2 regions of the Streptomyces sp. NBC_00400 genome follow, and region 2 is predicted to be linked to the other one. Evidence: riboswitches for the same ligand, from Rfam matches in the RefSeq annotation. Region 2 holds a riboswitch; the other holds the start of a gene.
The links. A riboswitch is a leader RNA that binds a small molecule or an ion and turns the genes downstream of it on or off. The one in region 2 is predicted to bind glycine.
Positions count from the first base shown of each region.

Region 1: linked by a shared signal. The riboswitch ahead of gcvP (aminomethyl-transferring glycine dehydrogenase) and the one ahead of gcvT (glycine cleavage system aminomethyltransferase GcvT) in region 2 are both predicted to bind glycine.

Region 1 is NZ_CP107940.1:7,367,947-7,375,340, reverse strand. It holds gene OHS81_RS32370 (glutamate-cysteine ligase family protein) at 1-241, opposite strand, end outside; gene OHS81_RS32365 (hypothetical protein) at 810-1,400, shown strand; gene OHS81_RS32360 (DUF5999 family protein) at 1,745-1,939, shown strand; gene gcvP (aminomethyl-transferring glycine dehydrogenase) at 2,051-4,936, opposite strand; glycine riboswitch at 4,997-5,123, opposite strand; glycine riboswitch at 5,124-5,221, opposite strand; gene OHS81_RS32350 (PRC-barrel domain-containing protein) at 5,336-5,725, shown strand; gene OHS81_RS32345 (DNA polymerase IV) at 5,629-7,095, opposite strand; gene OHS81_RS32340 (MerR family transcriptional regulator) at 7,162-7,394, opposite strand, start outside.
Region 2 is NZ_CP107940.1:2,381,676-2,389,069, reverse strand. It holds gene OHS81_RS10385 (L-serine ammonia-lyase) at 1-734, opposite strand, end outside; gene glyA (serine hydroxymethyltransferase) at 1,500-2,759, opposite strand; gene gcvH (glycine cleavage system protein GcvH) at 2,854-3,231, opposite strand; gene gcvT (glycine cleavage system aminomethyltransferase GcvT) at 3,357-4,487, opposite strand; glycine riboswitch at 4,639-4,734, opposite strand; gene OHS81_RS10365 (AAA family ATPase) at 5,056-5,718, shown strand; gene OHS81_RS10360 (enhanced serine sensitivity protein SseB) at 5,824-6,621, shown strand; gene OHS81_RS10355 (enhanced serine sensitivity protein SseB C-terminal domain-containing protein) at 6,684-7,394, shown strand, end outside.

The sequences.
Region 1 (7,394 bases), 5.0 Mb from region 2:
CGAGTTCGGTCTGGAAATCACAGCTGGCGATGCGCTCAAGAACTTGAGAGTTCATCATCCGGGGCAGCCCGTCGGCGCCCGCCAGATTGAGTTCGATCTCCAGGCCCATGAGATTCTTGGGCCGGTCGAACCTCTCCTCCTCCAGCAGCCTCCGCAATCCCGCAAGACACTCGTGGAGCTTTCTTCGATAACGCTCCCGGTCCGCCAGATCGATCCCGTCCGCGGCGACCTTCTCCCCCATCGAAGGGTCCCTCCTCGAGTGAACGGCCCGCGACCACGGACCACTTGGGGCCTTCCCCGACTGCGGCGGGGATCACGCTACGGTCGATGATGCCCCGGCAATCTGATCGATAACGCCGCGGCGGCACGCCGGTACCGATAGGCTCGAATCAGACCGGCCTCCGGCACCTCCCCCAGGCATATCTGGGCGGCGATCGCCTTCCGCATATCCGTCACAAGAAATACCGGCGAGATCCGGCCTACCGCGCCGCCGAAGGAATACGAGATGGCGCCGTAAAAGTGAGGCACAAAGCGGAAGAAAGCGCCTCACACAGGGGTCCGGATTTCCCCTTGCCCGAAATCCACAAGGCCGGTAGCCGAAACACTTTCAGAACATACGTCGTATAAACTCCGCTTACGAGGCAGAGACTTGGCGCCCAGCGTCCCGGTGTTCCCACCGGCACGGGGGCACAGCGACTGACCTCGCCGGGCCGCAGCCCCGGCCGGCCACGCTCTGACCCCGCACGCAGACAGCGTCGTTTGCACCCTGCCAGGTTCCACCGTGTCTCCGAAGTGAGAGGCGACCCACCATGCCGCTGCACCTCCCCCCTGCCCCCACGCCTGCCCTGCGCTGCGTTCTCGCCGCCCTCGGCTCCCCCACCGCGGTCCGCGAAGCCCCGGTCTCCGCGCTGCGCACCCATCAGGGCCCGCTCAGCCCCGACCACCCGCTGCCCGTCCACGTCTGGGAAGACGTCAGCCGGAGCGGCGGCATGCCGCGGACCCGCCTGGCCGGCTGGCGTTTCCTGGTCCGCGGCGGGGAGCGGGCCGTGGCGACCGCCGAAGCGGTGCTCACCGCGGACGGCTGGACCTTCGCACGGTTCTGCGGCGGCCCCTATGTCGCCGCGACCGAGCAGGCACTGGCACAGGCCGAATCGCTCGCCACCCCTTACCAGCCGCGCCTGCTGTCCGTACCCGAGCTCTACATGCTCACCCTGTGGCTGCACCACGACATCACCTCGGACGGCACCGAAGGACTGGCCGCGCCCGGCGACCTCCTGGTGCCGCTGGCGCCCGCCCCGCCGGGGATCGCCGCGCACCGTCCGCAGCGCATCGCCGACCTGCTCCCCCGGCTCACCCTGCGCCTCACCCCGGCCACCCCGCTCCTCGCCGAACCCGCCTGATCCCGCACGCCGGCCCCGGTTCTCCCCAGCGGAGACGGGCGCCCGTCACCCGTCATGAGCATGCCCCGCGGCCTCTTCGGGCCACGGGGCGCTCTGTCGCGCTCACCCAGGCGGGCTAGTCCGCGGCCACCACTCCCAACCCGCTTGGGGAGGAGTGCAATTGGGAGCAACCGCCCGCACGGGTGACACGTCCCTACCGAGTGAGTACCGCTGCTGCGAAATCCCTGCGGAATCCCGCCCGTGGGGCAACACTGGGACCGACCGATGGAAACGGGGGAGCGGCCATGCACACCTCATCGAGCCGCACAACGACGTTCACCACACCGCAGCGAAAGACAACTTCCATGTGCCAGCACCAACCGCCATGCCCGTCAGCCGACTCCACCGACCGGGAGGCCGCACACCTTGTGGCGCACCACCCGGAGCAGGGCTGGAGCCTGCTCTGCAACGGCGTCCTGCTCTTCGAGGACACCGGTGAGCTGCTGCCGGACGGGCAGGTCATCGCCCCGCACCGCACTCGCGCCACCGCCGCTGCCTGACCCGCGAGCGCGGCACGCACCACAGGGCCCCCGGCAGATCTGCCGAGGGCCCTTGAATGTTGCGGTGAACCCGTCGCGGTCAATCCCCTACGGCGAGTCCGTTACCGTGACTCAGCTGTCGTACGCGTCCAGCGGCGGGCAGGAGCAGACGAGGTTGCGGTCACCGAAGGCACCGTCGATGCGGCGCACCGGCGGCCAGTACTTCTCCGAGGCCTCGACGCCGGCCGGGAAGACGGCCTCCTCACGGGTGTACGGGTGCGACCAGTCGCCACCGAGCGCGCCCGCGGTGTGGGGGGCGTTGCGCAGCGGGTTGTCGTCCTTGTCCCACTCCCCCGTGCCGACCTTCTCGATCTCCGCACGGATGGCGATCATCGCGTCGCAGAACCGGTCCAGCTCGCCGAGGTCTTCACTCTCGGTCGGCTCGATCATCAGCGTACCGGCCACCGGGAACGACATCGTCGGCGCGTGGAAGCCGTAGTCGATGAGCCGCTTGGCGACGTCGTCGATGCTCACACCGGTCGCCTTGGTCAGCGGCCGCACGTCGATGATGCACTCGTGCGCGACCAGACCGCCGGGGCCGGTGTAGAGCACCGGGTAGTGCGGCTCCAGGCGCTTGGCGATGTAGTTGGCGCTCAACACCGCCACCTGGGTGGCACGCTTGAGGCCCTCGCCGCCCATCAGGCGGACGTACGCCCAGGAGATCGGCAGGATGCCGGCCGAGCCCCAGGGCGCCGCGGAGATCGGCCCCACGCCCGTTTCGGGGCCCGCGCCGGGCTGCAGCGGGTGGTTGGGCAGGTACGGCGCCAGGTGGGCGCGTACGCCGACCGGGCCGACGCCCGGGCCACCGCCGCCGTGCGGGATGCAGAACGTCTTGTGCAGGTTGAGGTGCGAAACATCGCCGCCGAACTTGCCGGGCTCGGCGAGGCCGACCAGCGCATTGAGGTTGGCGCCGTCGACGTAGACCTGGCCGCCCGCCTCGTGCACCGTGGCGCAGATCTGGGTGATGTGCTCCTCGAACACGCCGTGGGTGGAGGGGTAGGTGACCATCAGGACCGCGAGCTCGTCACGGTGCTTCTCGATCTTGGCATGGAGATCGTCGGCGTCGACCTCGCCGTCCTCACCGGTCTTGACGACGACGACCTTCATCCCGGCCATCACCGCGCTGGCGGCGTTGGTGCCGTGCGCGGAGGACGGGATCAGGCAGACCGTGCGCTGCTCGTCACCGTTGGCGCGGTGGTAGGCACGCACCGCCAGCAGACCGGCCAGCTCGCCCTGCGATCCGGCGTTGGGCTGGATGGAGACCTTGTCATAGCCGGTGACGGTGGCCAGCCGCTCCTCCAGCTCCTGGATCAGGGTGAGGTAGCCCTGCGCCTGGGCGGCCGGCGCGAACGGGTGCAGCTGCCCGAAGGCGGGCCAGGTGACCGGCTCCATCTCGGTGGTCGCGTTCAGCTTCATGGTGCAGGAGCCGAGCGGGATCATGCCGCGGTCCAGTGCGTAGTCCTTGTCCGCGAGGGTGCGCAGGTAGCGCAGCATCGCGGTCTCGGAGCGGTACTGGTGGAAGACCGGGTGGGCGAGGTAGTCGTCGCCGCGCAGCAGGTCCTGCGGCAGCGCCTCGGCGGCGGCCGCGTCCAGCTGCTCGACGTCGCCGTGCACCCCGAAGGCGCCCCAGACGCCGGCCAGCTGCGCGCGCCCGGTGGTCTCGTCGCACGCGATGCCGACGAGGTCGGCGTCGACCTGCCGGAGGTTGACGCCGGCCTCGCGAGCGGCAGCCACGACCTCGGCGGCCCGGCCGGGCACCCGCGCGGTCAGCGTGTCGAAGTACGCGCCGTGCACGATCTCCACCCCGCCGGCCCGCAGGCCCTCGGCGAGGACCGCGGCGTAGCGGTGGGTGCGCCGGGCGATCGTCCGCAGACCCTCGGGGCCGTGGTAGACCGCGTACATGCCGGCCATGACGGCGAGCAGCACCTGCGCGGTGCAGATGTTGCTGGTGGCCTTCTCCCGGCGGATGTGCTGCTCGCGCGTCTGCAGTGCGAGGCGGTAGGCCTTGTTGCCGTCGGCGTCGACGGAGACGCCCACCAGGCGGCCGGGCAGGCTGCGGGCGAACTGGTCGCGGACGGCCATGAAGCCGGCGTGCGGTCCGCCGAAGCCCATCGGGACGCCGAAGCGCTGGGTGGTGCCGACGGCGATGTCCGCGCCGAGCTCGCCGGGCGAGGTCAGCAGCGTCAGGGCGAGCAGATCGGCGGCGACGGTGACGACCGCGCCCAGCTCGTGGGCCTGCTCGATGACGGCGCGCGGGTCGCGGACCGCACCGGAGGCGCCGGGGTACTGCAGCAGCACACCGAACACCCCGCGCTCGGCGATCCCGGCCGGGATGCCGTCGGACAGGTCGGCGACCACGACCTCGACGCCGGTGGGCTCCGCACGGGTCTCGATCACGGCGATGGTCTGCGGCAGACAGTCGGCGTCGACCAGGAAGACGCCCTGCTTGACCTTGCCGACCCGGCGGGAGAGCGCCATCGCCTCGGCGGCCGCGGTGCCCTCGTCCAGCAGCGAGGAGCCGGAGGTGGGCAGACCGGTCAGGTCGGCGACCATCGTCTGGAAGTTGAGCAGCGCCTCGAGGCGGCCCTGCGAGATCTCCGGCTGGTAGGGCGTGTAGGCCGTGTACCAGGCCGGGTTCTCCATGACATTGCGCAGGATCACCGGCGGGGTGAACGTGCCGTAGTAGCCGAGTCCGATCATGGACGCCAGCACCTGGTTGCGGTCCGCGAGGCCGTGCAGCTCCTGCAGCACCTCGGCCTCGGTACGGGCCTGCGGCAGGCCGAGCGCCTCGGCACTCTTGATGACATCGGGCACGGCGGTGGCGGTGAGCTCGTCCAGCGATCCGAACCCGATGTGCGCGAGCATCTTGGCCTGCGCCTCGTGGTCGGGACCGATGTGCCGGTGCTCGAAGGGAGTGCCGCTTTCCAGCTCGGTCAAGGAGATGCGATTGGTGGTCATCTGCGGGGGCCTCCTGGTCGTGCGACCTACGAGGGGCACCACGGCGCGGGTGCCCGGACGGCCTCCCCCTCTGTCATCTCAACCTGAGAGCTTCACCGGCCCGCGCGAAGCGGCCCGGCTTTCACCGTCGGTGAGGAGGGGTCCCGGAGGTGTGCCTTCCGCGGCCCGCCCTGCTTTCCAGAGTGACCTCGCCCACGCGGTACGTGTGCCTGAGAGATTCCGGGGAGGATTTGCTCCTTCGGCGCCCTCGCCGCGAACGGCAAAGGACTCTCCCGCACGGGGTCTGCGGCCATTGGCCAGCCTACCAGCGCGGCACTCGAAGGATCCTTCGAGTGGCCAGGGCATGAAATGTGCCGTTTGGTTGTTGTCAGAGGGCAGTTGCGACCAATTGGAGGGACCGTGCAAACCGATATCGATCCCCGGAGCCTGATCGGCCGCAAAGCGTTCGACCGTAACGGCGCCAAAATAGGCACGATCGACGAGGTGTATCTCGACGACGCGACGGGGGAACCGGAGTGGGCGGCCGTGCGCACCGGACTCTTCAGCCGGGACGCGTTCGTCCCCCTCGAACCCAGCAAGATGGTCGGTGAGGGCCTGCACATTCCTTACGACCGCAAGCTGATCAAGGACGCGCCGGACTTCGGCGTCGGCCGCCATCTCTCCCCTGAGCAGGAACTTCAGCTCTATCACCACTACCGACTGGATATCTCCTCCCCGACATCCGACCCGGTGTCCTCGCCCGGCTCCGGTGACAAGGACTTCGGCAGGATCGCCGGCTCGGACGACTGACCGTCCGCCGGTCCCCCGCCCACCAGCGGCAGGGGCTCCCCCGGCCGCAGCGCCGGATCCTCCACAGCAAAGGTCCGCACCCTCCCCGGTGCGGACCACGGCGTTTCGAAGCGCACGGTCACCCTCCCCACCCCGCTCCCCTGCACCCAGCCCGCGCCGTACTCGTCGTGCACCACGTCCAGTCCGGGATGCCAGCGCCGAGGCCGCTCCTCCTCGGCCTCCCGAGCCGCCGCCGCGCCACCGGACAGCTCCGCCGCCGCTCTCGCGGCCTTCTCCGCCTCCTTCGCCTCGCGCTCCGTCGCGAACTGGGCGAACAGATCCTCCTGTGTGAAGTCGGCCAGGCCGCTGACCCCTACGCCCAGCAGCCGGACCCCGCCGGTGGTGTCCACCATCTCCAGCAGCCGCACGGCGGCCTCCCGTATCACCGCGGGGTCGTCGGTGGGCCCACGGAGCGTCTCGGAGCGGGTCAGGGTCGAGAAGTCGTAGTTGCGCACCTTGATGACCACCGTCCGCCCGGAGCGCCCGGCGGACCGCAGCCGCTCCACACAGCGGTCCGCCAGCCGCAGCACCTCGCTCCGTACCCGCGTCCGGTCGGTCAGATCGACCTCGAAGGTGTCCTCGACCGAGATGGACTTCGCGTCCCGCTCGGCCACCACCGGCCGGTCGTCCCGGCCCAGCGCCATCGCATACAGCCCGGCACCGTGCGCCTTGCCCAGCAGCCGCACCAGCTCGGCCTCCCCGGCCTCCGCGGTCTCCGCGACGGTGTGGATCCCGGCCCGGCGCAGCGTCTCGGCCGTCGCGGGCCCCACCCCGGGCAGTGTCCGCACCGTCATCGGGCCCAGCAGCTCGCGTTCGGTACCGGGCTCGATCACCACCAGACCGTTCGGCTTGGCCGCCTCGGACGCGATCTTCGCCAGCATCTTGGCGCCGGCCAGCCCCACCGAGCCGGTCAGGCCCGTGGCGGAACGGATCTCGCGGCGCAGTCGCTCCCCCACGGCCCGCGCGGCGGCCGTCCGAGGCGGCACCCCGCCCGCTTCCAGGTCGACGAAGGCCTCGTCCAGGCTCAGCGGCTCCACCAGCGGCGACAGCCCGTGCAGCAGCTCCATCACCGTCTCACTCACCTGGCGGTACAGCGAGAAGCGCGGGGTGAGGTAAGCGGCGTTGGGGCACAGCCGGCGCGCCTGGGCCGTGGGCATCGCGGAGCGGATCCCGAACACCCGGGCTTCGTACGACGCCGTGGAGACCACCCCGCGCAGGCCGATCCCGCCGACCACCACGGGCTTGCCGCGAAGGCTCGGCTTGGCCGCCTGCTCGGCGGCCGCGAAGAACGCATCCATGTCGAGATGCAGGATCGTCGGCGCGGGTCTCACATCTCCGATGCTGCCCCATGCCACTGACAATCGGCCCCGTGCCGGGCCGGTGACGCGGTCAGGGACTCAGCCCGCCCGGTTGCGCCGCCGCGCCAGCTCGTCGTGCGGGTTCTTCCCGATCAGGGTCTCGCCGGTGTCCACCCGCTCCCCGTGGAGCTGTGACAGCACGCCCTCCACGTCCCGCCACACCACGCCCACGGCGATCCCGAAGACGCCCTGGCCGCCCTGGAGCAGATCCACGACCTGGTCGGGCGAGGTGCACTCGTAAACCGTCGCACCGTCGCTCATCAGCGTCATCC
Region 2 (7,394 bases):
TTCAGACCACCGGGCAGGATCCCCTCACGGGACATACCGCGGGTCACGCACGCCTGCATGACCTGCCAGATCTCCAGCAGCCCGGCCCGGATCTCCTCCTCGGTGCGCCAGGCCTTCTCGTTCTCCAGCATCAGGGCGGAGATGGACAGGCCGGTCTGCTGGGACAGCCGCAGCAGCTCGTCGCCGGTGCGGAAGGGGTGGGTCAGGACGGTGTCGTCGGGCACGATCGGGTTTTCGCCGGCGACCGCGTCCTCGTCGACGACGAAACCGCCGCCCACCGAGTAGTACGTCTTCTCCAGCAGCGGTGCGCCGGAGGCGTCGTAGGCGAAGAGTGTCATGCCGTTGGCGTGGTAGGGCAGGGCCCGGCGCCGGTGCAGGATCAGCTCGGCCGACTCGTCGAAGTCGATTTCGTGCGCGGCGCCTATCTCCGCGCCCATCAGCCGCAGCCGCTTGGTCTGCCGGATGCGCTCGACCTCGGCGTCGGCGGACTCGACGTCGACGGTGCGGGGGGAGTGGCCTTCCAGGCCGAGGAGGACGGCCTTGGGGGTGCCGTGGCCGTGGCCGGTGGCGCCCAGCGAGCCGAACAGCTCGGCGCGCACGGTGGCCGTCTGGGCGAGCAGACCGTCCTTCTTGAGGCGTCCCGCGAACATCCGGGCGGCGCGCATCGGGCCGACGGTGTGGGAACTGGAGGGGCCGATGCCGATGGAGAAGAGGTCGAAGACGGAGATGGCCACGGGGGCGGACTCCCTTGTCTGCTCGTGGTGGACGGTGGAGCGGTGGAGCGGTGGAAGTAAGAGCGATGGAGTAATGGGGCAGAGGGGACGTTTCTGCGCCGTTGGTCGAGGGTAACGCGGACCCGGCCGGGTGCCGTCGGACGGAAGCTGTCGGGCCCGCGACGCCGCGGGTAACGGGCGGTAACGGGTGGCGATGAGTGGTGATGGGGGTAACGGGCGTCGTCGGTCGGTGGGGAGAGGGGGCCGGTGTGGGCGGGAGACCGGGGGCCAGGGGGCGGGTGAGGGCACCGGGCCGTGCACCGGCCGGTCCGGCCTGTCGAGGAGGCCGGTGCCCTCGTGTCCGGTCGAACCCGTTCGTGCCCGGTCCTGATCCGCATGCGGCGGCCCGGCCGGAATCCGCCTCCCGTGAGAGGGCGGCTGCCCGCCACCGTGCCGGTCATGCATGCCGCGTCCGCCCGCACCGGCGGCACCGTGCTCGTGTGAAGCGCAGGCACTGCGCCCCGCACCGGCCGGCACCGAGCCCCCGCACCGCGCCCGCAGGAAACGCAGGCACCGCACTCGCATGAAGAACCGGAGAAACGGGAGCAATGGGAGCAACGGGAGAGAGGGGCAGGCCGGCGAGCCGCCGGCCGGACGAGCCGCCGGGCCGAAGGGCCGCCGGCCGGACAGCCAGACCATGAGCCCGGAACCCACGCCCCGGGCTCACCGTCGTGCACCCCGCGCCCGCCGGTCACCGGTGGGCGCGGGATCCGTGCAGGAGTCGCGTCACAGGGACGGGTACAGCGGGAACTTCTCCGCGAGCGCGGTGACGCGGGCCTTGAGGGCTTCGGCGTCGTAGGCGGGCTTGAGGGCTTCGGCGATGATGTCGGCGACCTCGCGGAAGTCCTCGGCCTGGAAGCCGCGGGTGGCCAGCGCCGGGGTGCCGATGCGCAGGCCGGAGGTGACCATCGGGGGCCGCGGGTCGTTGGGGATCGCGTTGCGGTTGACGGTGATGCCGACCTCGTGGAGGCGGTCCTCGGCCTGCTGGCCGTCGAGCTCGCTGTCGCGCAGGTCGACGAGGACGAGGTGGACGTCGGTGCCGCCGGACAGGACGGAGACGCCGTGCTGCCTGACGTCGTCCTGGACCAGGCGCTCGGCGAGGATCCGGGCGCCGTCGAGGGTGCGCTGCTGGCGCTCCTTGAAGCCGTCCGAGGCGGCGACCTTGAAGGAGACGGCCTTGGCGGCGATCACGTGCTCCAGGGGCCCGCCCTGCTGGCCGGGGAAGACCGCAGAGTTGATCTTCTTGGCCAGCTCCTGGGTGGAGAGGATCACGCCGCCGCGGGGGCCACCGAGGGTCTTGTGGGTGGTGGTGGTCACGACGTGGGCGTGCGGCACCGGGTTGGGGTGCAGACCGGCGGCGACCAGGCCGGCGAAGTGCGCCATGTCGACCATGAGGTAGGCGCCGATCTCGTCGGCGATGCGCCGGAACGCGGCGAAGTCGAGCTGGCGCGGGTAGGCGGACCAGCCGGCGACGATCAGCTTGGGGCGGTGCTCCTTGGCCAGGCGCTCGACCTCTTCCATGTCGACGAGGTTGGTCTTCTCGTCGACGTGGTAGGGCACCACGTTGTAGAGCTTGCCGCTGAAGTTGATCTTCATGCCGTGGGTCAGGTGCCCGCCGTGGGCGAGGTTGAGGCCCAGGATGGTGTCGCCCGGCTTGATGAGGGCGAACATGGCGGCGGCGTTGGCCTGGGCGCCGGAGTGCGGCTGGACGTTCGCGGCCTCGGCACCGAAGAGGGCCTTGATGCGGTCGATGGCGATCTGCTCGACCACATCGACGTGCTCGCAGCCGCCGTAGTAGCGGCGGCCGGGGTAGCCCTCGGCGTACTTGTTGGTGAGGACCGAGCCCTGGGCCTCCATGACGGCGACGGGGGCGAAGTTCTCCGACGCGATCATTTCGAGGGTGGACTGCTGGCGGTGGAGTTCGGCGTCGACGGCGGCGGCGACATCGGGGTCGACCTCGTGGAGGGAGCTGTTCAGAAGCGACATGAGTCTTCCTGGGGGAGTCAGGGGCGCGAGGGGGTCCCCCGGACGGAGCCCTGGGGAGCTTCCGCGGGGGCGGTGGCGGAGGGAGCCGGGTGGCTCAGCTCTGGATGAAGGCGGCGTACTCGTCGGCCGAGAGCAGGTCGCCCGGCTCACCGCTGATCTTCACCTTGAACAGCCAACCGCCCTCGAACGGGGCGGTGTTCACCAGCGAGGGGTCGTTGACGACATCCTCGTTGATCTCGGTGATCTCACCGTCGACGGGCGAGTAGAGATCGCTGACCGACTTGGTCGACTCCAGCTCGCCGCAGGTCTCGCCCGCCGCGACCGTGGCACCGACCTCGGGAAGCTGCACGTAGACGACGTCGCCGAGCGCGTTGGCCGCGTGCTCGGTGATGCCGACCGTCGAGACGCCTTCCTCGGCGCCCGACAGCCACTCGTGCTCCTTGCTGTAGCGCAGCTGCTGGGGGTTGCTCATGGCTCGATTCTCCTGTACGCGAGGGTGTGGTCGTGAAGGGGGTCGCCCCTGGTGACGCCGAGGGGGAGGGTCTTGCACAGTGAAACGCACGGGTGCGCACCGCTGCCGGGTCCGCCGCGGGTGAGCTACTGCTTCTGCCGCTTGTAGAAGGGCAGAGCGGTGACCTCGTACGGCTCATGGCTTCCACGGATGTCCACGCACACACCCTCGGTGCCCGGTGTGGCGTAGGCGGCGTCGACGTAGGCGATGGCGACCGGCTTGCCGAGGGTGGGAGAGGGGGCCCCGGAGGTGACCTCACCGATGACCGTGCCGTCGGCCGCGACGACCGGGTAGCCGGCGCGCGGGACCCGGCGGCCCGTGGCGGTCAGGCCGACCAGCTTGCGCGGCGGGTTCGTCTCGGCGCGCTCGGCGGCCTCCGCCAGTGCACTGCGGCCGACGAAGTCGCCGTCGTTGGTCGTCTTCTCGAACTTCACGACCCGGCCCAGGCCCGCGTCGAACGGGGTGGTCGAGGTCGTCAGCTCGTGCCCGTACAGCGGCATGCCCGCCTCCAGGCGCAGGGTGTCCCGGCAGGACAGGCCGCACGGCACCAGACCGGCGTCCTTGCCGGCCTCGGTCAGCGCCTCCCAGAGGGCGACCGCGTCGGCCGGCCGGACGAACAGCTCGAAGCCGTCCTCGCCGGTGTAGCCGGTACGGGCGATCAGTGCCTCCACGCCGGCGACGGTGCCGGGCAGGCCCGCGTAATACTTCAGGCCGTCCAGGTCGGCGTCGGTGACCTTCTTGAGGATCCCGGGCGACTGCGGACCCTGCACCGCGAGCAGCGCGTAGGCGTCCCGGTCGTCGCGGATCGCGGCGTCGAAGCCGCCCGCCCGCGCGGTCAGCGCATCCAGCACCACCTGGGCGTTGGAGGCGTTGGCGACGACCATGTACTCCTGGTCGGCCAGGCGGTAGACGATCAGGTCGTCGAGGATGCCGCCCCCGGCCTCGCAGATCATGGTGTAGCGGGCGCGGCCGGTCTTGACCCCGCCGATGTTGCCCACCAGCGCGTAGTCGAGGAGGTCGGCGGCCTGCGGGCCGGTGACGGTGATCTCGCCCATGTGGGAGAGGTCGAACAGGCCGGCGCGGGTACGGACGGCGACATGTTCGTCACGCTCGCTGCTGTAGCGCAGCGGCATGTCCCAGCCGGCGAAGTCGGTCATGGTGGCGCCGAGCGCACGATGGGTGGCGTCCAGCGCAGTACGGCGGGGGGCATCAGTCATGGTTCCGGGCTCCCAGGCAGGGGTGACAAGACGTTCTCCCCATCTGTCATCGGAACCTGAGAGGTTCACCGGGATCCCGCGAACGGACCCGGTTTGCACCTTGGGTGGAGCCGCCCCGTGGGCCGGGCTGCGGCTCGCTTTTCAGATCTGCCTCGCCTGCGCGGTATAGGGGCCTGAGAGATTCAAGGGAGGACTTGCTCCTTCGGCGCCCCGCCATGGCGGCCGGGGACTCTCCCGCGCGGGTTCAAACGGCCGGTATGGAGTTGGCGGTGCACGGGTGAGACGAGATGTGCACGTGGCGGCCACATCATTGCACGGGATCGCCCGATAGAGGAGCCCCCACCGTCGCCCCGCCCGTGACGTGGGCAGATCGGACAATAACCTTGATGGGCATTACCTTTTCTTGACACTCTGCGGGTAGGGACGGACTCGAACCGGAACAGAACCGGACGGGGAGGACGATCGCGTGCACAGCGAAGCGGCATTCGGGGCCACTTCAGGCGTCGTGCCTCCGGCCGCCGCGCCCGGGGCCACCGCGCCTGTGGTGCCGTCCGCCACCTCGCCCGCGGTGCCGCCCGCCGCCGGGTCCCGGGCCGGCCGGCCGCCGCGGCCCGTCGTCCGGCCGGGGCGCGGCGCCGAAATCGTGGACCTCCGGGGCCGCGGACGGGCGAGGGGCGCCGCCGAGCTGCGGTTCCCGGCCGGTGACCTGGTGGTGGTCTCCGGTCTCCCGGGCAGCGGCAAGAGCACCCTGATGCACCGGGTCGTACCGCCGCTGGACGCCCACGGCGCCGTGGTGCACCGCATCGATTCGCAGGACGTCCGCGAGCGCTGGGAGCGCGGCCGGCTGCGCCGGCTGCCGTACGCCCTCTACCGTCCGCTGGTCCGGGCCGCCCACTACCTGACGCTGGGCCGTGCGCTGCGCTCGGGGGGCAGTGTGGTGGTGCACGACTGCGGCACCCTGGCGTGGGTGCGCGGCTGGCTCGCGCGTTCGGCGGTGCGCGGCGGACGCGGGCTGCATCTGGTGCTGCTCGATGTGCCGCCCGAGGTGGCACTGTCCGGCCAGGAGTCGCGGGGACGCGGGGTGTCGGGGTACGCCTTCGCGCGGCACCGCGGGGCGGTGGGCCGGCTGGTCGGCGCGGCGGAGTCGGCCCGGCTGCCGAAGGGCTGCGCCTCGGCCGTCCTGCTCGACCGGCGGGCGGCGAGCACCCTGGAGACCGTCGGCTTCGACTGACAGCGGCGACCGGGCGCACGGGCACCGTGCCCCGGGGGTCCCTCCGTACGCCTTCTCGTCTAGGGTCTTTGGCCAGATGGCGCGGTTTGGAACGGGTGGGTGCACATGACATTTCCGGAGCAGGGGATACCGCAGCTGGCGTGGCCGGCGAACGAGCTCGAAGAGGTGCTGGCCGCCTCGGTCGGACACCCGGGCGCCGGTGGCCGGATCGTCGAGGTACTGGGCCGCAGCAGGGTCTGGGTGCCGCTGCCCAACGGCGGCGGACCGGAGAGCGCGGGTCCCGGTACCCGCGGCCTCGATCTGCCCACCGTCGAGCTCGACGGTGCGGCCTATGTCCCGGTCTACAGCTCCGAGCAGGAGTTCTTGCGGGTGGTCGGCGCGCATATGTCCTTCACCGTCGCCCCGGCCCGGGAGTTCGCCCGCGGGCTGCCCCCGCGCATCGGTATCGCGGTCAACCCGGACGGTGCGGTCGGCGTCCCGCTGCCGCCTCCCGCGGTGGCCGAATTGTGCCGGGAGGGGCATCACGAGGCGGCCGGTCTGCCCAGCGGCGGCCGGGTGCGGCTCTTCGAGCCGGACTGGCAGGACGAACCGGTGGACTTCCTGGCCGCCGCCGGACTGGAGTTCTCCGGCGCCGGAATTGTCCTCACTGCCCGGCGTGCCCTGGCAAGTGTCGAGGGCGACACGCCCGCGCTGTTCGTCGGTGTGCAGATCGCTGCGGACGCCGCGGCACTGCACGACGGCACCGCCCGCGAGGCGGTACTGTCAGCCCTCGGACGTGCGCTCGGTGCCGTACCGGTGCCCTGGCCCGTACAGCTCGTCATGCTCGACCTCGCCCAGGGCGACCCGGTCGCCGACTGGATGCTGGAGCGTGTGCGGCCCTTCTACTCTCGGGACCACTCGTAAGCTGGATGGATGACGGGCGGGCGCACCCATGACGTGCCCTGCGGACAGAAGGGACGGACCACGTGAGCGCGGGTGCGCATCAGGGGCCGGCGGCGGCCGGAGCACTGGAGCAGCTGCTCCAGCAGGTCTCGCCCGGCCGTTACGACGCCTACGAGGCGCTGCTGCATGCGCTCGCCGCGGGCCAGGTCTGGATGCTGCTGTGGCACGGCCGGGCCGGTTCGCCCGATGCGCAGTACGGAAACATGGAGGTCGAAGGCCTCGGCTATGCGCCGTGTGTGACCTCGGCGCCCGAACTCGCCGCCTCCGGCTGGAACCGTGACCATGAGGTCGTCACCGGCCTGGAGATCGCCGCCTCGCTCTTCCCCGACCGCTGGGGCCTGTGGCTGAATCCGCACGCCCCCGGCGGGGGTATCGGCATCCCGTGGCTGGATCTGCGCCGTATCGCCGGTGGCTTGGACCGGCTGCCGGCCGGTCCGCTGCGGATCTCCGAACCGGTCATCGACATCCCGCAGTTCTACGCGCTGCTCGCCCAGAACGCGCACCGGACGCCCGCCGTGCGGTCGCTGCGCCGGGCCTGGGTGCAGCCGGCGCTCGGCGCCCCCTATCTGGCGATCGGTCTGGATCTGTACGACACCGGCCAACAAGCGGTGGATTCGGTGCGGTTGATGATCCAGCAGTCGATCGGCGCGGTTCCGGACGGTCTGCCCGTCTCCACCGTCGCGATGAACGACGAGTTCGACCCGGTCGGCATGTGGATGCGGGCCTCCACGCGC